One region of the Streptomyces sp. NPDC107559 genome, then DNA from elsewhere that is predicted to be linked to it. Evidence: riboswitches for the same ligand, from Rfam matches in the RefSeq annotation. Region 1 holds a riboswitch; each other region holds the start of a gene.
The links. Region 1 has a riboswitch for cyclic di-AMP ahead of ACZ7OY_RS10970 (M23 family metallopeptidase). Riboswitches for the same ligand answer to the same signal wherever they lie in the genome.
Positions count from the first base shown of each region.

Region 2: it holds a riboswitch for cyclic di-AMP, as region 1 does, so the genes downstream of both, ACZ7OY_RS14430 (M23 family metallopeptidase) here and ACZ7OY_RS10970 (M23 family metallopeptidase) in region 1, are expected to answer to the same signal.
Region 3: it holds a riboswitch for cyclic di-AMP, as region 1 does, so the genes downstream of both, ACZ7OY_RS32450 (C40 family peptidase) here and ACZ7OY_RS10970 (M23 family metallopeptidase) in region 1, are expected to answer to the same signal.
Region 4: it holds a riboswitch for cyclic di-AMP, as region 1 does, so the genes downstream of both, ACZ7OY_RS16755 (transglycosylase family protein) here and ACZ7OY_RS10970 (M23 family metallopeptidase) in region 1, are expected to answer to the same signal.

Region 1 covers NZ_JBVKBD010000002.1:1,028,904-1,034,234, forward strand. The annotation lists gene ACZ7OY_RS10955 (bifunctional acetate--CoA ligase family protein/GNAT family N-acetyltransferase) at 1-1,702, opposite strand, end outside; gene ACZ7OY_RS10960 (HPr family phosphocarrier protein) at 1,877-2,158, shown strand; gene ACZ7OY_RS10965 (GntR family transcriptional regulator) at 2,385-3,080, opposite strand; gene ACZ7OY_RS10970 (M23 family metallopeptidase) at 3,294-4,046, opposite strand; cyclic di-AMP (ydaO/yuaA leader) riboswitch at 4,060-4,224, opposite strand; gene ACZ7OY_RS10975 (M16 family metallopeptidase) at 4,426-5,331, opposite strand, start outside.
Region 2 covers NZ_JBVKBD010000003.1:652,038-657,368, reverse strand. The annotation lists gene ACZ7OY_RS14440 (PrsW family intramembrane metalloprotease) at 1-582, shown strand, start outside; gene ACZ7OY_RS14435 (aldo/keto reductase) at 617-1,561, opposite strand; gene ACZ7OY_RS14430 (M23 family metallopeptidase) at 1,753-2,781, opposite strand; cyclic di-AMP (ydaO/yuaA leader) riboswitch at 2,792-2,957, opposite strand; gene ACZ7OY_RS14425 (PP2C family protein-serine/threonine phosphatase) at 3,213-4,559, opposite strand; tRNA gene ACZ7OY_RS14420 (tRNA-Met) at 4,745-4,818, opposite strand; gene ACZ7OY_RS14415 (dihydrofolate reductase family protein) at 4,983-5,331, opposite strand, start outside.
Region 3 covers NZ_JBVKBD010000014.1:92,982-98,312, forward strand. The annotation lists gene ACZ7OY_RS32440 (ATP-dependent Clp protease proteolytic subunit) at 1-454, shown strand, start outside; gene ACZ7OY_RS32445 (hypothetical protein) at 462-770, shown strand; cyclic di-AMP (ydaO/yuaA leader) riboswitch at 1,150-1,320, shown strand; gene ACZ7OY_RS32450 (C40 family peptidase) at 1,324-1,797, shown strand; gene ACZ7OY_RS32455 (ATP-binding protein) at 1,873-2,331, opposite strand; gene ACZ7OY_RS32460 (helix-turn-helix domain-containing protein) at 2,541-3,398, shown strand; gene ACZ7OY_RS32465 (DUF397 domain-containing protein) at 3,408-3,632, shown strand; gene ACZ7OY_RS32470 (8-amino-7-oxononanoate synthase) at 3,770-4,897, opposite strand; gene bioB (biotin synthase BioB) at 5,045-5,331, shown strand, end outside.
Region 4 covers NZ_JBVKBD010000004.1:482,715-488,045, forward strand. The annotation lists gene ACZ7OY_RS16750 (transglycosylase family protein) at 1-598, shown strand, start outside; cyclic di-AMP (ydaO/yuaA leader) riboswitch at 944-1,112, shown strand; gene ACZ7OY_RS16755 (transglycosylase family protein) at 1,116-1,778, shown strand; gene eno (phosphopyruvate hydratase) at 2,096-3,382, shown strand; gene ACZ7OY_RS16765 (FtsB family cell division protein) at 3,509-3,985, shown strand; gene ACZ7OY_RS16770 (DUF501 domain-containing protein) at 4,015-4,563, shown strand; gene ACZ7OY_RS16775 (Ppx/GppA phosphatase family protein) at 4,560-5,331, shown strand, end outside.

The DNA of each region.
Region 1 (5,331 bases):
CGTCGCACGTCTCGTCCGTCAGCGCCCGTGACAGCGCCCCCCGGAAGTCGTCCGCGGTGGCCCCCGTCGTCAGGTCGACCGGCGGCTGCGGCCGCAGCCCCTCGGCGAGGCAGGCGTCGTACGTCAGCACGCCCAGCGACTCGGAGTTGCCGAGGATCGCCACCCGCGGCCCGGCCGGAAGCGGCTGGCGGGCGAGCAGCAGCCCCGCGTCGACCAGCTCGGTGATGGTGTCGACGCGGATGACCCCGGCCTGCCGCAGCAGCGCGGACACGGTCGCGTGCGGCAGCCGGGTCGCCCGTACGGCGTGTCCCTGCGGTACGCGGCCCGCGCCCTGCACGACGACGAGCGGCTTCGCCGCGGCCGTCCGCCGGGCCAGGCGCGTGAACTTGCGCGGGTTGCCGATGGACTCCAGGTACATCAGGGCGACATCGGTGTCCGGGTCGTCGTACCAGTACTGGACGACGTCGTTGCCGGAGAGGTCCGCCCGGTTGCCGGACGACACGAAGGTGGACACGCCCGTGACCCCGGTGACGCCGCCGCCGCGCCGGTGCAGCCGGGACAGCAGGGCGATGCCGATGGCGCCGGACTGCGCGAACAGACCGATCCGCCCGGGACGGGGCATCTGCGGGGCCAGCGAGGCGTTCAGCCGTACGTCCGGGGAGGTGTTGATGATCCCGAAGGCGTTCGGGCCGATGATGCGCATCCCGTACCCGCGCGCGTGGCGTACGAGTTCGCGCTGGCGCTCGCGCCCCTCGGGGCCGCTCTCCGCGTATCCGGAGGAGACCACGACGAGACCCTGGACGCCGTGCTCGCCGCACTCGGTGACGACCTCGGGCACGCGCTCGGTCGGCACCGCGACGACCGCGACGTCGACGGTCCCGTCGATGTCGCGCACCGAGCGGTGGGCCGCTACGCCGTCGAGCTCGCCCTGCCCCTCGGGCAGCGCCCGGTTGACGGCGTACAGGCGTCCGGTGAACCCGGCCTCCCGGAGGTTGCCGAGGATGCTGCGCCCGACGCCGCCCGGGGCGCGGCCGACACCGACGACGGCGACGGAGCCCGGGGCGAGCAGCCGGCGTACCGATCGGGCCTCGGCGCGCTGCTCCCGCGCGCGCTGCACGGCGAGCGAGCGTGCCGTAGGTTCGAGGTCGAACTCCAGGCGTACGACACCGTCCTCGAAGCTGCGCTTCTGGGTGTAGCCGGCGTCCGTGAACACCTTGATCATCTTGGTGTTCGCGGGCAGCACCTCGGCGGCGAAGCGACGGATGCCCCGCTCGCGCGCGACGGCCGCGATGTGCTCCAGGAGCGCGGAGGCGACCCCCCTGCCCTGGTGCGCGTCCTGGACCAGGAAGGCGACCTCGGCCTCGTCGGCGGGCGCGGAGGCGGGGACACCGCCGGCACCGATGCGGTCGTAGCGCACGGTGGCGATGAACTCGCCCCCGATCACGGCCGCGAGCCCCACCCGGTCCACGAAGTCGTGGTGCGTGAAGCGGCGGACGTCCTTGGCGGACAGGCGCGGGTACGGCGCGAAGAAGCGGTAGTACTTCGACTCGTCCGAGACCTGCTCGTAGAAGCTGACCAGGCGGTCGGCGTCGTCGACGGTGATGGGCCGCACATGAGCGGTGCCGCCGTCGCGCAGCACCACGTCCGCTTCCCAGTGGGCGGGGTACTCGTGCCGGTCCTGCGGGTCCGCCGAGGTCTGCATGGGCCCCAGAGTACGGCTCGCGTACGACAACAGCGCGAGGCAGTCTGTGGGGGACGGAAGTCGGGTCGAGGCCGCGGCCGGCACCACCGGGACGGGAACCGGGTCGCTCCCGGCACCCGTCCCGGCATGTCACACTGGTCTAGACAACCCTGAGACACTGAAGGGCAGCATCACATGGCTGAGCGCCGCGTCAACGTCGGCTGGGCCGAGGGCCTCCACGCCCGTCCCGCCTCCATCTTCGTCCGGGCCACCACGGCCACTGGCGTCCCGGTCACGATCGCCAAGGCCGACGGCAACCCCGTCAACGCGGCCTCCATGCTGGCCGTCCTCGGCCTCGGCGCCGAGGGTGGCGAGGAGATCGTCCTCGCCTCCGACGCCGAGGGTGCGGACGCCGCCCTCGACCGTCTGGCCAAGCTGGTCACCGAGGGACTCGAAGAGCTTCCCGAGACCGTCTGAACCTCGCCCGCGACACATCGCGGAGCATTCGGCGCAGCACACCGCACGGTGAGCGGCGGAGCCGCGTCGGCCTTTCCGGTCGACGCGGCTCCGCTGTTTTCACACGACGTTTTGACATTCTGCGGGCATACGAAGAGCGTGCGACGGGAAATTCCCGGAACACGAGATCGAGGGCAGCGAAAATACGTCTCCACCGAATATCCCTTCTTTGTATACGGCGCTTCTGTTAATTCCGCAGACCCGTCACGTTTACGGGATGTTGCGAAGTCCTCACACGGTCGGCGCGCTCCCCCGCGCCGGAGAACCGCAGCCGGTGCGCAGCGCTCGCGCGCTCGGCGTGCAGCGCCGTGGCCGCCCGCGCACGCTCGCCGTCACCGCGCGCCACCGCGTCCACGATCGCGCCGTGCTCGGCCCAGGACTCCACGGGGTCGGCGGGCGCCTCCGTCGCGTACATCCAGGCGATCTTGTGCCGGAGCTGGGTGAGCGTGGCGGTCAGCGCCTGGCTGCCGGAGGCCTGGGCGAGCGTCTCGTGGAACCATCCGCCCAGGGAGCGCAGATCCTCGCTGTTGCCCCGCCTGGCCCGTTCCTGACCGAGCCGGACCAGGCCGCGCAGCACCTTGAGATGGGCCTCGGTGCGCCGCTGGGCGGCCCGGGAGGCGCCCAGCGGCTCCAGGAGCATGCGCATCTCCAGCAGATCGGAGGCTTCCTGCTCGGTGGGTTCCGCCACGCACGCGCCCGCGTGCCGGCGGGTCACCACGAAGCCCTCCGCCTCCAGCGTGCGCAGGGCCTCGCGGACGGGTACGCGCGAGACGCCGTAGCGCCGGGCGAGGAGTTCCTCGGTGAGCCGGCTGCCACGCTCGTAGACACCGGCGACGATGTCGTCCCGGATCGCCGTGCACACCGAGTGCGCCGGAATACGCATGACCGACCTCCGCCTTAATCCCCGTGAAACGTCGCCGATTGACATGTGTTCAGCGACTCTATTGCAATCGGACGTAATTTCCGACGGGCGGCCGGAATCCAGGGATATTTTTTGGACAGAACGGGGCCGGAAACGCCGAAAGCCCCGGCTCGATGAGCCGGGGCTTCGGTAGGTCGCGCGGTCCGTCGCCGGACGGCCGCCCGCGGGCGGGTGTCAGACGTTCACCTCGTGGCTGCGGAGGTAGGCGACCGGGTCGATGTCCGAGCCGTACTCGGCGGTCGTACGGGCCTCGAAGTGCAGGTGCGGTCCGGTGACGTTGCCGGTCGCGCCGGAGAGGCCGATCTGCTGGCCGGTGACGACCCGCTGGCCCACCGAGACACCGATGGACGACAGGTGGCCGTACTGGGTGTACGTGCCGTCGTCCATCTTGATGACGATCTGGTTGCCGTAGGCCCCGCCCCAGCCGGCGTCCACCACGGTGCCGTAGCCGACCGCGTGGACCGTGGTGCCGGTGGAGGCATGGAAGTCGATGCCGGTGTGGCTGCCGGAGGACCACAGCGAGCTGCTGGCGAGGTAGCCGGTGGAGACGTAGGAGCCGGTGATCGGCGACACGAACGTGTTGAGACGCTTGCGCTCGGCCTCGCGGGCGGCGCGCTCCTCGGCCTTTCGGGCGGCCGCGGCCCGCGCTGCGGCCTTCGCGTGGGCGATCTCCTCGGCCAGCTGCTCGGCGGCTGCCTGCTGCTGGGCGGCAGCCTGTGCGTCGACCTGCTCGGCGGCCTGGTCGCCGAGGGTGACGACCGGGGTGAGGCCCGTCTGCTCGACGGAGTTCTCGGCGGCGAGCGCGGGGGCCGCGAGGCTGCCGACGACGCCGGTGGTGGCGAGAGCTGCGATACCGGCCGCGTGCGCACTGGTGCGCTTCATCCGGCTGGGACGACGGTGCTTGCCGGAAACGCCCGTGAACGCCATGTAAGGGGCTGGTCCTTTCCTTCCCTCTCGCCTACCGGGTTAGCTGACGGGTTCGGAGCAGGAAGGTCTCCTACGGACCCCCTCGCGATGCGCGCGGGCGTCCGATTCACCCCAGGGACTGCAATGGGTCCCCGGCTCCCCTGGCTCGCGCCGTACGGGGACTCGGCGATGACTGTCCGCTGCCGCGGTTGCGGCGCACTGCCCGACGAACAGTCCAAGTGACCGTACGGGCGCGGTCTTTGGATCATCAAACGGATCGCGGTATTTGTAGCGCACGCCACAGAGCAGACAGGGCGCCTCTCCCATAATTCGGACATCCTGGAACGGGCAGGGGCCCCGGCGACCGACATGTCACCGGGGCCCCTGCCGCGCGCGTGCCCTACTCGGCGGGCACGACGGTGACCTCACCGATGCCGAGCGCCTCGACGGGCTCCTTGATCTGTGCCGCGTCGCCCACGAGGATCGTCACCAGACGGTCCACCGGGAAGGCGCTCACGGCCGCGGCGGTGGCCTCCACCGTGCCGGTCGCGGCGAGCTGCTGGTAGAGCGTCGCCTGGTAGTCGTCGGGCAGGTACTGCTCGACCTGGTCGGCCAGCGTGGCCGCCACGGCCGCCGCGGTCTCGTACTTCAGCGGCGCCACCCCGACGAGGTTCTGCACGGCGACGTCGCGCTCCGCGTCGGTCAGCCCCTCCCCGGCGAGCGTGCGCAGCACGGTCCACAGGTCCGCCAGGGCGGGACCGGTGTTCGGGGTGTCCACGGAGCCGCTGATGGCGAGCATCGCGGCGCCCGTGCCGTCCGGCGCCGACCGGAGCACCTGGCCGAACGCGCGCACGCCGTAGGTGTAGCCCTTCTCCTCCCGCAGGACGCGGTCCAGCCGGGAGGTGAGGGTGCCGCCGAGGCAGTACGTGCCGAGCACCTGCGCGGGCCAGACACGGTCGTGCCGGTCGGCGCCGGTGCGGCCGATCAGCAGCTGCGTCTGGACCGCGCCGGGGCGGTCGACGATGACGACGCGGCCGGTGTCGTCGGCGCTCACCGGCGGCACCGGGCGGGGCTCGGCCGAGGAGCCCTTCCAGGCCCCCAGGGTGTCGCCGAGCAGCTCGTCCAGGTCGATGCCCGCGAGGTCGCCGACGATCACGGCGGTGGCGGTGGCGGGGCGGACATGCCGGTCGTAGAAGGCGCGCACACCGGCGGAGTCGATCTTCGTGACCGTCTCCTCGGTGCCCTGACGGGGGCGCGACATGCGCGAGGCCTCGGGGAACAGCTCCTTGGAGAGCTCCTTGGCCGC
Region 2 (5,331 bases), on a different contig from region 1:
GTGCTGCTGCCGCCGGGCGGACTGCTGCTCGCGATGGGCATGCACGCGTTCTGGAACGGCTCCGCGGCCTTCGGCGAGTACGGGTTCTTCGCCGTGTACGGGCTGTTCATGGTGCCCGCGTTCGGCCTGCTGACCTGGCTGGTGATCTGGACCCGCCAGCGCGAACTGCGGGCGGTGTACGAGGAGTTGCCCGCGTACGTCGCCGCGGGCTGGCTGACCCCTGCCGAGCCGTACGCGCTCGGCTCGATGCGGGCCCGGCGGCTGGCCCGCGAGTACGCCGGGCACCACCTCGGCAAGCCGGCCGAGCGGACGGTGGCGCAGTACGAGGCGTACGCGACCTCGCTCGCGGCCCTGCGGCGCAGGGGGCGCCGGGGCCGGGCCGGCAGCGACTTCGTCGTACGGGAGCGGGAACTGCTGCACGAGCTGTGGCAGCGCCGGGAGGTGGCGCGGCCCGCGCTGGACTACGCGGCGCGGGCGACGGCCCCGCCGGTACCGGTGATGATGCCGGCGCCTGCCCCGGTGGGCTGGCCGGCGTACGGGTATCCGGCGACCGCGTACCCCGGCTACAACCCGTACCGGTAGTAGCCCCGGGGCCGGGGGAGACGGCCGGGCCGGATCAGGCCGACGCCTCCGTGAGGCGCGCGAACTCCGGCTCCGTCAGCTCCAGCTCCGCGACCCCGAGCAGGGCGGGCAGCTGCTCCACCGTCCGCGCGGAGGCGATCGGGGCGAGCACCGTGGGCCGGGCGGCCAGCCAGGCCAGGGCGACGGTGGCGACCGGGACGTCATGGGCGCCGGCGATCTCGTCGAGGGCGTCGAGGACCTTGCGTCCGCGGTCGGTCTCCAGGTGCTTGGCGGCGCCGGTGGCCCGCGCGCTGTCGACCGTCGTACCGGGGCGGTACTTGCCCGTGAGGAATCCGGAGGCAAGGGCGAAGTAGGGGACGGCCGCGAGGCCGAACCGGTCGGCGACGTCCTGGAGCTCGCCCTCGTAGGTGTCGCGCGAGACCAGGTTGTAGTGGGGCTGGAGGGCCACGTAACGGGCCAGGCCCTCGCGGTCGGAGAACTCCACGGACTCGCGCAGCCGCTCGGGGGAGATGTTGGAGGCGCCGATCTGGCGCACCTTGCCCGCCCGCACCAGCTCGTCGAGCGCGCCGATGATCTCCTCGACCGGCACCTCGGGCTTGTCGAAGTGGGTGTAGTAGAGGTCGATGTGGTCGGTACCGAGGCGGCGCAGCGAGGCGTCGGCGGCGGCCTTGATGTTGGCGGCGGTCAGACCCGGGAACTCGGGGTGCTGGCTGACCTTGGTGGCGATGACGACGTCGGCGCGGTTGCCGCGGGCCCTGACCCAGTCGCCGATGATCGTCTCGGACTCGCCGCCCTGGTTGCCGTCGACCCAGGCCGAGTAGTAGTCCGCGGTGTCGATGAAGTTGCCGCCCGCGGCCGTGTAGGCGTCGAGTACGGCGAAGGACTGGTCCTGGTCGGCTGTCCAGCCGAAGACGTTGCCGCCGAGGGCGAGCGGGAAGACCTCGAGGTCGGAGGAACCGAGCTTGCGAAGAGAAGTCATGCTAAATGTCAACGTCCAGCGCGGAAGGTGATATTCCGCACGGCCGTCCGGCACTCCCACCGCTGCCGCGACCCGCGACCCGTGCCCCGCGGGCCGTGACCGGTCGCACGCAGCGAAAAACCGGCAGTCCTGGCGTCGGGGGGATGTCGCCAGGACTGCCGGAGGTCAGGAAACCCGGGGGGACGGGGACGTCAGGGGGTGAGTCCCTTGCCGCGCAGCCAGGCCATCGGGTCGATCCCGTCCGCGCTGCCGCCCGGGTGGACCTCCAGGTGCAGGTGCGGACCGGTGACGTTGCCGGTGGCGCCGACCCGGCCGATGACATCGCCGGTGGCGACCTTCTGCCCGACGCTGACGCTGATCGAGGACTGGTGGCAGAACCACAGCTCGGTGCCGTCGTCGAGGGTGAGGATCGTGCGGTAGCCGTAGGAGCCGGCCCAGCCCGCCTCGGTGATCGTGCCGCTGTGGATCGCCTTGATGAGCGTTCCGGTGGGCGCGGCGAAGTCGAGGCCCGTGTGGTACCCGGAGGACCACATGGAGCCGGCCTCGCCGAAGGTCGAGGTGATCGTGTACGAGGAGGTCGGCAGCGTGTACTGCTTGGCGAGCTCGGCCAGGCGCTCGGCCTCGGCCTTCTTCGCGGCCTCCTCCTCCGCCTTCTTCTTGGCGGCTTCGGCCTTGTCCTTGGCCTCCTGCTCCGCCTTGGCGGCCGCGTCGGCGGCGGCCTTCTCGGCAGCGGCGGCGGCCTTGGCCTCGACCTGGGTCTGCTGCTGCTCGGCCTGGGCCATGATCCGGCTGCGCAGCGCCTCACCGGCGTCGGTGGTGCCCTGGGCGGTTTCGGCGTTGGTCACGCCTATGCCGCTGAGCGGGGTCGCGACGTCCTGCGTGGTGTCGGCGGGCTTCTCGTCCGACAGCAGGGAGCCGACGGAGGGAAGGTCGGGCATGGAGATGGAGACCGGAGGCTTGCCGGTGTTGGCGCTGGCCATTCCGCCGCCGGCGACGGCGGCTATGACACCGACGCCCAGGACGGTGGAGCTGCGGGCGAGTCCCCCGCCACGCTGCTTGGCGACGCGATGCTTGCCACGCGGGGGGCGAACGGTCTCCGCGGTGGGATTCCACTCCTCCCACGGACCCTCGTCGGCGCGGTAGCTGTCGAAGCCGAAGGCTTCGGTGCTGGGCTGGCTCGGCACGAACGGGGCCTCTGGGGCAGGCGGGTTGGACGCCACGTGGGCGTGCTCCTTCCTTCCTTCTCGCCTACCGGGTTAGCTGACGGGTTCGGAGCAGGAAGGTCTCCTACGCGCGTATACCGCCTGTCACTGATGTCACTGACAGTGGTGGCCGTGCGATTCACCCCAGGGTGTTGGTTCCCCGGTTCCCTTGCGGGATTCGGCGCGTGCGCACGGAGCCGCCTTGTGACGGCTGGGACGACCGCGCTGCGTTATCGAACGTTAATGGGCGCGAGGGCCGGATTCCAAGCCGTTCCACTTGATCAATAACATTTTTGGCCAGGACTTAAGGCGATGACCGGCGGAAATCGGGCGAGTTGACCCTTGTGCGAGGCTCGGGGCGACGCCTCAGGAGTCACCGGGGTTTTGATGGTGACTCAGATGTTATGCGCAGGGGGGTCGCGCGATCACTCCATGTGACGAAAGCCCGGTCAGGGTCGTCGGACGGCGAGCAGGGCCATATCGTCCGTCAGACCTCCCCCGCAGTGCCGGTGCACATCCCGCGCGAGAGCGGCGAGCAACTCCTCGGGGTCGTGGAAGGAGCGGCCGGCGAGCCGCTCCTCCGGGTCGTAGAACCGGCCTTGGGTGTCGCGCGCCTCGGAGGCGCCGTCGGTGTACAGGAGCAGGGTGGCACCCCTGGGGAACCGGGTCTCCTCCGCGCGGTCGGGCCGGCTGCCCAACTCGCCCATGCCGAGCGGCAGAGCCGGCTCGGTGGCGGGCAGGGGGTGCACGGTGCCGTCCGGGTGCAGCAGCAGCGGCGGCGGGTGCCCGCGGTTGAGGATCCGTACCGTCTCGTCCCCGTGCGGAAGTTCGGCGAGTACGGCGGTGGTGAAGCCCTCGAAGGCGTCGGGCCCGTCGCGCCGGGTGCCCTCGCGCGCCAGCGCCCGCTCCAGCCGCTGCGCGACCGCCTCCAGGGTCGCCTCCTGCTCGGCGGCCTCCCGGAAGGCCCCGATGACCACGGCCACCGCCGACACCGCGCCCATGCCCTTGCCCCGTACGTCCCCGACGACCAGCCGTACGCCGCGCGGGGTGTCCTGCACGGCGTAGAGGTCGCCGCCGATGAAGGCGTCGGCCTGGGCGGCCTCGTAGCGGGCGGCGACGTCGTACCCGCCGATCCGGGCGGCGGGCTCGGGCAGCACCGCGCGCTGGGCGGCCTCGGCGATCCCGCGGGCGCTGGCGAGGCGCTGGTCGCCGCGGCGCACGACACGGTTGATGACCGCGGCCATCACGGCGACCGTGGCCACGGTGACGATCTCGGTGACCGCGTCGGCGTCCGGGACCCGGGCGGACCGGGCGTGCACGGCGTACGCGCCGGCCACGGCGGCCACACCCGTGACGGCGGTGCCGAGGAAGGAGTACAGCGGGGCCGCCACCAGCGGGGCGGCCGTGAACAGGGGCGCCCCGGTGAAGCCGCGGGGCGTGCAGATGCCGTAGACGGCCCCGCCGACGGCCATCAGCGCGGGAAGCACCCTGAGGAGTGACCGCAGGAGACAGAACCGCCGGTCGTCGCCGGCGGCGGCGGCGGACACGGAGGACCTGGACGGTACGGAGGATGCGGGGGCCGCGGGTGCGGTGGGCGAGGCGGGCACGGCGGCTGCCCGGCCGCCGGGGCCGGTGTCCGGCCCGGACACCGGTCCGGGATCCGGGGCGGGGTCGGGCGAGAGGCGGCCGCCCGCGCGTGCGTACGGGACGAGGTGGTCGTCCGCGGCCGTGCCGGGCCCCTCGGCCGCGCCGGGTTCCTCGTGCGGCCCCTCACCCGTCAGGTCACCAGAGCGCACCACTCGTCTCCCGCCGTCTCCAGCCACGAAGGTCCAGATTCGCCGGAGTCGGCGCGCAGGGCGAGCGATGTTGGGCCGACCGGATGACGGCGGCGGCGAAAACGGCTCCGCGGGAACGCCGGTAGCCGTGGTGAAAACACTCAGGGCCGGAATCCGTGAACTGGATTCCGGCCCTGAGTCTTCAGTAGCGGGGACAGGATTTGAACCTGCGACCTCTGGGTTATGAGCCCAGCGAGCTACCGAGCTGCTCCACCCCGCGTCGGTAGAACCAGCATACGCCATTCGCGGGAGGGAATGCACAGCGATTGTTTCCGGGCCCGCCGGGCGGGCTTACGAAGGGCCGCCGGACGGCTTGCGAAAGGACCGACGAACGGGCTTCCGGAGAGACCGCCGACAGGGCGCGGCCAGGTCCGGCGCGTCGGCTCAGCCCGGCAGGAGATGGCGGTTCGGCGCCTTGGCGGCCGCCTCCTGGTCCGGCAGGACGACGACATGCACGCCCTCGGCCGCCAGCAGCCCGCTGCCGTCGGCGCCGGTGACGAAGGTGTCCGGCTCCCGCCAGGCCGTGACCACCCGCCGCACCCCCGCGCCGAGGATCAGCCGCGCGCACGGGGCCGGCCGGGACGCCCGCCGGGCGCACGGCTCCAGGCTGCTGTAGACGGTCGCGCCGGGCAGCCGCGGGTCGGCCGGGTCGATCTTCGCCAGGGCCGCCTCCTCCGCGTGCACGAGGGGATCGCCGCCCTCCCGGGAGTGGCCCCGGGCGAGTTCCGTGCCG
Region 3 (5,331 bases), on a different contig from region 1:
GATGACCGCCGTCTACGACACCATGCGCTACGTCAGCTGCGACGTGGAGACGTTCTGCATGGGCCGGGCCGGGGCGTCCGCCGCGGTGCTGCTGGCCGCGGGCACGCCGGGCAGGCGGCACGCGCTGCCGGGCGCCCGGGTGACGATCACCCAGCCGGCGCTTCCCGGGCCGATCGAGGCCCAGGTGAGCGATCTCGCCGTCGAGGCGGAGGAGCTGGCGCGCACCCGGGCCCTGCTGGAGGAGATGTTGGTCCGGCACACGGGCCGCACGCCGGAGCAGGTGACCGCGGACATCGAGCGGGAGACGGTCCTGGACGCACGGGGCGCGCTGGAGTTCGGCCTGGTGGACCGCGTCATCGACGGCCGTGACGTCCCGCCCGCCGCACCGGGCACGTCCGGCACCCCCACCCTCCCCGGCGCACCCGGCGCACCCACCGCTCCCGGCGCGAGGTGAGCCGCGGATGCTGCCGCCGGAGCTCCCGCCGCTGCCCGCCCTGACCCGGGCCGAGGGCGAGTTGATCGATCGTTACCTGGAGGTGGTCGACCTGCTCGGCCGCATCAACCCCGCGCACCACGGGGACACCTACCGCGGACTGCGCGCCGCCCAGGCGCTGGTGGGCAGGGCGACCGCGCTGCGCGACGCGCTGACGCTGATGCACCAGCGGGGCGAGGCCGAACTGCACGCGCCGACGCTCGCGCGGGCGCTGCGCGTCCTGGACGGGGAGCGCCGCACGGCGCGTGTCACCGTGCCCGCGCGCTCCGACAGTTGACCCGCCCTCGGCCGCCCCGGACGTTCCGCGCGGCGCGCGAAGCGTCCGGGGCTGAGTTCAAACGCCCCAAACGACGTACCCCCTGATGCAGTAGCGGCGAATCGTTTTCTCGGGCCTCCAGGGTTGCGCAACGCGCGTAGCACGACGGCGGGATGAAGCGCTCCGCCGCTGGTCCGGGGCCCGTCGTTCCCCTGGACGGCCGATCGAACAAACAGGCGTCCACCCGAACGGGTGAGTGGTGAGTAACAACACAAATCCACGGTTCCGTTGGGATTTTCGTTCACCTGTGAGTGAAGATCCCTGTCTGACGACAAGCCCCCGCCACAGCGGCGGGGCGGTCCGGGCGGACGCCGAGTCCTGCCGCCGCCCGGATGACCGGTCGACAGGAGTGCATCGGCAGGAGTGGAGGACCCAGGCACGACGGGTTCGCCGGAACGGTCAAGCCATGGCCGGACCGAGCAGCCCTTGGGGTGAAGCCGCATCGCGGCCGGGCAACTTCGCCAGCCCGAATCCGACAGGTCATCCTTCACAGGCGGCTGACGAAGGGTTGCGCATGACTGCGCTCAATCGTGTCCCGTCGCTGATGGTCCGGGCCGGTACGGCCTCGGCGCTCACCATCGCCGCCGTGGGCGGCTCGATCGTGGTTCCGGGCCTCTCCGCGGACGCGGCGGCCGCCACGACCGCGACGAAGGCTCTCAAGGTCGCGGCCTCCAAGAAGGGCTCGCCGTACCGGTACGGCGCCACCGGGCCGCGCAGGTTCGACTGCTCGGGGCTCACGCTGTACGCGTTCAAGAAGGCGGGCAAGAAGCTGCCCCGCACCGCGGCCCAGCAGTACAACAAGACCCACCACGTGTCGGCCCGCCACCGCAAGGCCGGAGACCTGGTGTTCTTCCACTCGGGTTCCAGCGTCTACCACGTCGGCATCTACGCCGGAAAGGGAAAGATCTGGCACGCCCCGAAGACGGGGGACGTGGTGCGGCTCCAGAAGATCTGGACGAAGAGCGTCTGGTACGGCCGGGTGAGCTGATCCGCCCGGTTCGGTGGCGGCGGCCCGGCACGCCGCCACCGCATCGGGCCCTCTCCCCGGCCGGGCGCCCGGCCCTCAAGGCTCCTGCTGCCCCGCGGCAGGCACCGGCCGGGCCGGGACGGACCACGGGAGCTCGATGCAGACCGTCTTGCCCCCCTCGGCGGTCGGACGGACGTGCAGCCGTCCGCCGCACTCGGTGGTGAGCCAGCGGACGATCACCATGCCCCGGCCGTTGTCCTGCTGGACAGCGGCCGGCAGCCGTTTGGGAAAGCGCGGATGGCTGTCGGTGACACCGACACGCAGCCGCTCGTCACGGTCGAGAGTGAGATCGACCGTGAACGTCGGGGACTGCCCGAATGTGTGCTGTACGGCGTTGGTGGCGAGTTCGGAGACGATCAGTCGGACGGTGTCGGCCATTTCGGCTTCCGCGGGCAGGCCCCACTCCACGAGGGCGCTCGCCACGAAGTTGCGGGCCGCGGAGACCGAGGCTGGATCGCTCGGCAGAGTGACGGATGCTTCCAGATGGTCTGCCATGGCGACGTCGTCCCTTCCCACGGGACCGCAGTCCGACAAGGAGCGGATTCGAGTACGGTCCCGGACTGGTGCTTCTTCGCCAGACTGCCATTACCGGGCCGGTCGCGGTGCCGATCCACCGAGATATGCATATATCTGTCGCTCGAAGCGGTGAACTCTGCGACGGCAGACCGTATTTGGGCGGCTCGGAAGGAGTAGGGAGTTTTCCCATGCAGTACGGTCCCGCCGTGCGCCGTCGGAAACTGGGCGCCGAACTGCGCGCACTGCGCGCCCGCACCGGGCTCACCAGTGGTGAGGCGGCCCGCCTGGTGGGCTGGCATCAGTCGAAGGTGAGCCGGATCGAGACCGGCGCCAGCGGAGTGAAACCGGCCGATGTGCGGCTGCTCCTGGACGCGTACGGCGTCGCCGAGGCGGAACTGCGGGAGTTGCTGCTGATACTGGCGGGCTCCCACGACGGCGGCCGGGACCACTGGTGGCACGCGTACCGTGGTGTTCTCCCGCCCACCTACCGGGATTTCATCAGTCTGGAGTCACAGGCGAGCGCGATGCGCACGCTGGAGACTTCCGTGGTCCCGGGGTTGTTGCAGACGCCCGAGTACGCCCGCGCGGTGACCCGCGCCGCGGTCGAAGGACTGGACGAGGAACGGCTGGACGCGCTGGTCGAGGTGCGGCTGGCCAGGCAGGACGTGCTGCGCGCCCATCGCCCGCTGGAGCTGACCGCGGTCCTGGACGAGGCGGTGCTGCGCCGGGAGGTCGGCGGACCCGAGGTGATGGCGCGTCAGTTGCGGCGTCTGGTGGAGGCGGGTCGGCTGCCCCAAGTGCGGCTCCAGGTCCTGCCGTTCCGGGCGGGAGCACACATTGGCATCACCGGACCTTTCGTTATCTTGTCATTTCCGAGCACTTCTGATCTGGATGTGGTTGTTCTCGACCACATGACGAGTAGCCTCTACCTCGAACGGAGAGAAGACCTCCAGGCGTACTCAGAGGCCTTCAACACCCTCAGGACACACGCCCTTTCACCCGAGGACTCATTGGATTTCATCGCCGGGATAGGTGACGACACATAAGGAGGCACCATGACTGCACTGCCTCGGAACACGGTCCCCGCCACGCAACTGCACGGCGCGATGTGGCTGCGCAGCAGCTACAGCACGGGAGCGAACAACTGCGTCGAGACGGCACGGCCCGGCCGAGGGCCGTGGGCCGGACTGCTCGCCGTACGCGACTCCAAGGATCCGGCCGGACCCGCGCTGCTCTTCTCCCCCGAGAGCTGGGCGAAATTCACGGCCACATTCCGCTAATTCCGGTCATTCCCGGTCCACTCCGGCCAACATCGGTCCGACACCGATCGGCATCACATCGGCACCGCAACGGTGTCAAAAATCCGTCATTCAGCGGCAATTGACGAACAGGCGAAACAGGGCCGTGTCACGCCGACTCATGGTCGTGTCTCGTCGATCACCCGCACCGCGTGCGCGATCTGCTCCTCGGTGAGGTCCGCGCGCGCGGTGAGCCGAAGCCGCGAGATCCCGTCGGGCACGGAAGGAGGACGGAAGCAGCCCACCACGACACCCGCCGCCCGGCAGTCGGCCGCCCACTGCACGGCCTGCTCCGGGGACGGTGCCCGCACGGAGACGACCGCGGCGTCCGGACGTACCGCCTCCAGGCCCGCGGCCGTCAGGCGCGCGTGCAGTTCGCCCGCCACCGTGCGGGCCCGTGCCGCGCGCTCGGGCTCGCGGCGCAGCAGCCGCAGGGCAGAAAGGGCCGCGCCCACCGCCGCGGGGGCGAGACCGGTGTCGAAGATGAACGTCCGCGCCGCGTTGACCAGATGGTCGATCACCCGGGCCGGGCCGAGCACGGCACCGCCCTGACTGCCCAGCGACTTGGACAGGGTGACCGTCGCCACGACGTCGTCGGTACCCGCGAGCCCGGCCGCGTACGGGGCTCCCCGGCCGCCGTCGCCCAGCACGCCGAGCCCGTGCGCGTCGTCGACGACCAGTCCGGCGCCGTGCTCCCGGCAGACCCGGGCGAGCGCGGCCAGCGGTGCGGCGTCGCCGTCGACCGAGAAGACCGTGTCGGAGACGGCCACCGCCGGCCCCTCGTGGGTCCGCAGCGCCTTGCGCACGGCGTCCGGGTCCGCGTGCGCGACGACCTGGGTGCCGCCCCGGGCCAGTCGGCAGCCGTCGATCAGCGAGGCGTGGTTGCCCGCGTCCGAGACGATCAGCGAGCCGTGCGGCGCCAGGGCCGAGACGGCCCCGAGGTTGGCGGCGTAGCCGGAGGAGAAGACCAGGGCCGCCTCGAAGCCGCAGAAGGCGGCCAGTTCCCGTTCGAGTTCGGCGTGCAGTTCGGTGGTGCCGGTGACGAGCCGGGAGCCGGTCGCGCCGCCGCCCCAGGTCCGCGCCGCGCGCGCCGCGCCCTCGGTGACCTCGGGATGGCGGGCCAGGCCGAGGTAGTCGTTGCTCGCGAGGTCGAGGAGCGGCGAGCCGGCCGGGCGCGGGCGCAGGGTCCGTACGAGTCCGGCCCGGCCGCGCAGATCCGCCTGCTCGTCGATCCAGCCGAACGCCATGGGTCCTCCGGGGATTTTGTAGGCAGTGGACAGACCCTAGCCGGACGGCCGTCGGGCCAGGATGTGGCAATCCACACACCGTGAAGTGTCTCTGTTGTGTGAAGTCACCTTGGCCCCGAGCAGGTCCTTACGACAGGATCGGCTCTCATGGACCTGCTGAACACGCTGGTGGAGAAGGGGCTTCGGCGCGAGCTGCCGAGCCGTGAGGAAGCACTCGCCGTACTGGCCACCTCCGACGACGAACTGCTCGATGTGGTGGCCGCCGCCGGCAAGGTGCGTCGGCAGTGGTTCGGCCGACGGGTGAAACTCAACTACCTCGTCAACCTGAAGTCCGGACTGTGTCCGGAGGACTGCTCCTACTGCTCGCAGCGGCTGGGCTCGACGGCCGGGATCCTCAAGTACACCTGGCTCAAGCCGGACGAGGCCTCCCAGGC
Region 4 (5,331 bases), on a different contig from region 1:
CTACGCCGCCAGGGCCGATCTGGCCAGCCGGTCCCAGCAGATAGCCGTCGCCGAGAAGATCCTCGCCGCCCAGGGCGCCGGTGCCTGGTCCACGTGCGGGCTGACCTCGGGGCTCGCCCAGGACTCCGCGACGTCCGTCGTCGACACGGGTGTGGCGGGCGACTCGGCGAGCGACGCGTCCGACGCGAGCGGTTCGACCTCGGTGTCGGACGTGCTCGGTCTGCCCGACTCCTCCGCCGGAGCCTCCACCGACCCGTCCTCGACGCCCGCCGCCGGTACCGCGTCCGCCGACCCCTCCGCCCTGCCTTCCGGCACGGCCTCCACCGCCGCGCCCTCCGCGAGCGCGACGGACAAGACGGACAATAGTGCGGATACCGCCACGAGTGGCGCTCAAGGCGACGATTCCTCCGCAGGCGATGCAGAGGTGGACAATTCCGCCAACTCCCGGCAGGCCATCGGCGCTTCGGGCCTGGTCGACACGGGTGACCTGACCGGCACCGGCCGCCACCGTGGCGCCAGCGCCGACGAGGACACGTCCTCCGTCGACGCCGACCTGTCCTTCATCGGCCGGCACGCCTCGACCGCCTACGGTTCCTGACCCGCTCGCCGGGGTGGTCCGCCACCCCCGGACCGGCCCTCCGCATTCCCGCGACGGACGGCGCCTGCTCCGCATGGTGAGCAGGAGGCGAGTGGTGCCGGCCGGGACCGTGTCTTCCCCGGTCAGGCCGGGGAGGCACCTGTCTAAACGGGCGTAAAGCGGCGAGAGTTGACGTCCCGTTTCACCGCTAAATGTCCGTTTTGGTGAAACTGTGGGATGAGTCTCAGAAGCCCTGATCGTCTTTGGAAATAACCGGATCGCCTGCCTACGGTCGAGACCGCTCGCCACAGCGGGCACCGGCCGCCGCAACGCCGAATCCTGCCAGCGGCTGCCCGGGAACATTCGTCGCGTCAAGCGCCGTCGGCAGGAGCGGGGGACCCAAGGTAAGCGCCGGGCCCAGCGGTTGAAGCTGGTGCCGGCTCGGGGTGAAGCCGCGTCCCGTGAGGGGCGTGGCCGGGCAACTCAACCGGCCCGAACCCGACAGCTCACCTCGCAGGCGTCGGTGAGGGGATCCACCATGCTGTTTTCCGGTAAGGGCACGCACCGCCGCCCGTCCAAGGCCACCCGCATCGCCGCGCTCGCCGGTGTCGCCGGTGTCGCCATCGCCGCCCCGCTGTTCGCGGCCGGCAACGCCTCCGCCGCCACCGCCGCCGAGTGGGACACCGTCGCCCAGTGCGAGTCCGGCGGCAACTGGGCCATCAACACCGGCAACGGCTACTACGGCGGTGTCCAGTTCTCCGCCTCCACCTGGGCTGCGTACGGCGGCAAGCAGTACGCCTCGCAGGCCAACCTGGCCACCAAGGCCCAGCAGATCACCATCGCCGAGAAGGTCCTCGCCTCCCAGGGCAAGGGTGCCTGGCCGGTCTGCGGCAAGGGTCTGTCCCGCACCCCCTACGCCGCTGCCGCCCCCGCGCCGAGCACCGCCACCCGCTCGACCGAGACGCAGACCGCCTCCCGCTCCGCCGAGCGCCCGGCCGTCGCGCAGACCGTCACCACCCCGGCCGGCCAGAAGGTCGCCAAGGGTGACGGCGAGTACAAGGTCGTCAAGGGTGACACGCTCAGCAGCATCGCCCAGAAGCACCAGGTCAAGGGTGGCTGGCAGGCGCTGTTCAAGCTGAACAAGGGTGTCGTCGCCAACGCCGACGTCATCTACCCGGGCCAGCAGCTGCACCTGAAGTGACAGCGCGCTCGTAGCTGAACCACGGCGGCCTCCCAGCCGTGTCCTTCATTGTGGAGGCCACGTGAGGGCCGCCCCCCGTCCCCACGGGCTCCCCGTCCCGGTGCGTTCTTCCCCCGTACGCACCGGGACGGGGTTTTTTGTCGAACCGGCTTTGTTCCGTTCGGAAACAATTTACTCTCGGTTCCGTCCATGACGCGGTCAACGACCGGTTGATCGCCCCGGGACGGTTAGGCTCAGTCCCGCGCGGCCACCACAGGCCTGCGCATCACCACCGGGCTCTCCGGCCCGGCGTAGCTTGCGTCACATCCCAGAAGGAGATGCTCGTGCCGTCCATCGACGTCGTCGTAGCCCGGGAAATCCTGGACTCCCGAGGCAACCCCACGGTCGAGGTCGAGGTCGGCCTCGACGACGGCAGCACGGGTCGTGCCGCCGTCCCGTCCGGCGCCTCCACCGGTGCCTTCGAGGCCATCGAGCTCCGTGACGGTGACCCCAACCGTTACCAGGGCAAGGGTGTCGAGAAGGCCGTCCTCGCCGTCATCGAGCAGATCGGTCCGGAGCTCGTCGGCTACGACGCCACCGAGCAGCGCCTGATCGACCAGGCGATGTTCGACCTGGACGCCACCGACAACAAGGGCTCGCTCGGCGCGAACGCCATCCTCGGCGTCTCCCTCGCCGTCGCGCACGCCGCCTCCGAGGCGTCCGACCTCCCGCTCTTCCGTTACCTGGGCGGCCCGAACGCGCACCTGCTGCCCGTTCCGATGATGAACATCCTGAACGGCGGCTCGCACGCCGACTCCAACGTGGACATCCAGGAGTTCATGATCGCCCCGATCGGCGCGGAGACCTTCTCCGAGGCGCTGCGCTGGGGCGCCGAGGTCTACCACACCCTCAAGAAGGTGCTGAAGACCAAGGGCCTGTCCACCGGTCTCGGCGACGAGGGCGGCTTCGCCCCGAACCTGGAGTCCAACCGCGCCGCCCTCGACCTCATCGTCGAGGCCATCAAGGAGGCCGGTTACACCCCCGGCGAGCAGATCGCCCTCGCCCTCGACGTCGCCGCCTCCGAGTTCTACAAGGACGGCGTCTACACCTTCGAGGGCAAGGAGCGCACCGCCGCCGAGATGACCGAGTACTACGCCGAGCTCGTGGCGGCGTACCCGCTGGTCTCCATCGAGGACCCGCTGTTCGAGGACGACTGGGCCGGCTGGAAGATCATCACCGACCAGCTGGGCGACAAGGTCCAGATCGTCGGCGACGACCTCTTCGTCACCAACCCGGAGCGCCTGGCCCGCGGCATCGAGGAGGGCTCCGCCAACGCCCTGCTCGTCAAGGTCAACCAGATCGGTTCGCTGACCGAGACCCTGGACGCCGTCGAGCTCGCCCAGCGCAACGGCTTCAAGTGCATGATGTCCCACCGCTCCGGCGAGACCGAGGACGTCACCATCGCCGACCTCGCGGTCGCCGTGAACTGCGGCCAGATCAAGACCGGCGCCCCGGCCCGCTCGGACCGCGTCGCCAAGTACAACCAGCTGCTGCGCATCGAGGAGATCCTCGACGACGCCGCGGTGTACGCCGGCCGCAGCGCCTTCCCGCGCTTCAAGGGCTGAGCCGTACAGGGTCAAGCCTGAGCCAGTCGTACGTACGTCCCCGTACCCGGTCCCGTACCGTGTCCGGGGACGTACGCGTGTGACGGCGCGGGTGACAACGGGTGCGAAGGGGAGGCGAAGAGCCAGATGGCCGTGAAGGACCGGGACCGTTTCTCCACCGCGACCAGGCTGCGGGCGCTCGGCGAGCAGACCGCGGCCCGCGTCTACCGCTCCCAGACCAGACGCCAGGCCCGCCGCTCCCGGCTCACCGGCCGGGCCGCGCTGCTCGCCCTCGTGCTGTGCTCGCTGGTCGTGGCCCTCGCCTACCCCATAAGGCAGTACGTCTCGCAGCGCGCCGAGATCGCCGACATGGAGCGGCAGAAGCAGCAGGCCAGGGAGCGCGTGGAGGAACTGCGCGACCTCAAGGCACGCTGGCAGGACGACGCGTACGCCGAGCAGCAGATCCGGCAGCGGCTGCACTACGTGATGCCCGGCGAGACCGGTTACGTGGTGATCGACCCGGACGCGGTCAAGCAGTCGCGGGCCGCCCGCGGGGCGGCGCGCCGCCCCTGGTACTCGAACGTCTGGGACGGAGTCGACAAGTCCGACGCCTCCGACCGATGACGGATAGCAGAAAGACAAGCTCAGGACAGATGGAAACGCCCCCGCCGACCACTCCTCGCACCGAGCCCACCGACGCGGACGTCGAGGCCTTCAAGCAGCAGCTCGGGCGGCCGCCGCGCGGGCTGCGCGCCATCGCGCACCGGTGCCCCTGCGGCCAGCCGGACGTCGTGGAGACGGCCCCCCGGCTGCCCGACGGCACGCCCTTCCCGACGCTGTACTACCTGACGTGCCCGAAGGCGAACTCCGCGATCGGCACGCTGGAGGCGAACGGCGTGATGAAGGAGATGACCGACCGGCTCGCGACCGACCCCGAACTGGCCGCCGCCTACCGCGGCGCGCACGAGGACTACATCCGCCGGCGCGACGAGATCGAGGAGCTGACGGGCTTCCCGAGCGCCGGCGGCATGCCGGACCGGGTGAAGTGCCTGCATGTCCTGGTCGCGCACTCGCTGGCGGCCGGTCCGGGCGTGAACCCGCTCGGCGACGAGGCGCTCGCGATGCTGCCGGAGTGGTGGCGCAAGGGCGCCTGTGTCGTCCCGGCCGGGGAGTGCGGGAAGTCCGCGGAGGGCGACCAGTGACCCGGGTGGCCGCGATCGACTGCGGCACGAACTCCATCCGGCTGCTGGTGGCCGACGCCGACCCCGAGACGGGCGAACTCGTCGACCTGGACCGCCGGATGACCATCGTCCGGCTCGGCCAGGGTGTGGACCGCACCGGCCGGCTCGCCCCCGAGGCGCTGGCGCGCACCTTCGCCGCCTGCCGTGAATACGCGGACGTCATCAAGGAGTTCGGTGCCGAGCGGCTGCGCTTCGTCGCCACCTCCGCCTCCCGGGACGCCGAGAACCGGGACGAGTTCGTGCGCGGGGTGCTGGACATCCTCGGCGTCGAGCCCGAGGTCATCTCCGGCGACCAGGAGGCCGCGTTCTCCTTCACCGGCGCCACCAAGGAGCTGATGGGCCGTGAGGACCTGGCCCGGCCCTATCTGGTGGTGGACATCGGCGGCGGCTCGACCGAGTTCGTCGTCGGCGGCGAGCAGGTGGACGCCGCGCGCTCGGTCGACGTCGGCTGCGTACGGATGACCGAACGGCATCTGGTCGTGGACGGGGAGATCACCGACCCGCCGACGGCCGGTCAGATCGCGGCGATGCGCGCCGACATCGAGGCGGCCCTAGACCTCGCCGAGCGGACGGTCCCGCTGCGCCGGGCGCACACCCTGGTCGGTCTCGCCGGTTCCGTCACCACCGTGTCGGCGATCGCGCAGGACCTGCCCGCCTACGACTCGGCGGCCATCCATCACTCCCGGGTCTCCCACGACCGGGTCCGCGAGATCACCGACCGGCTGCTGC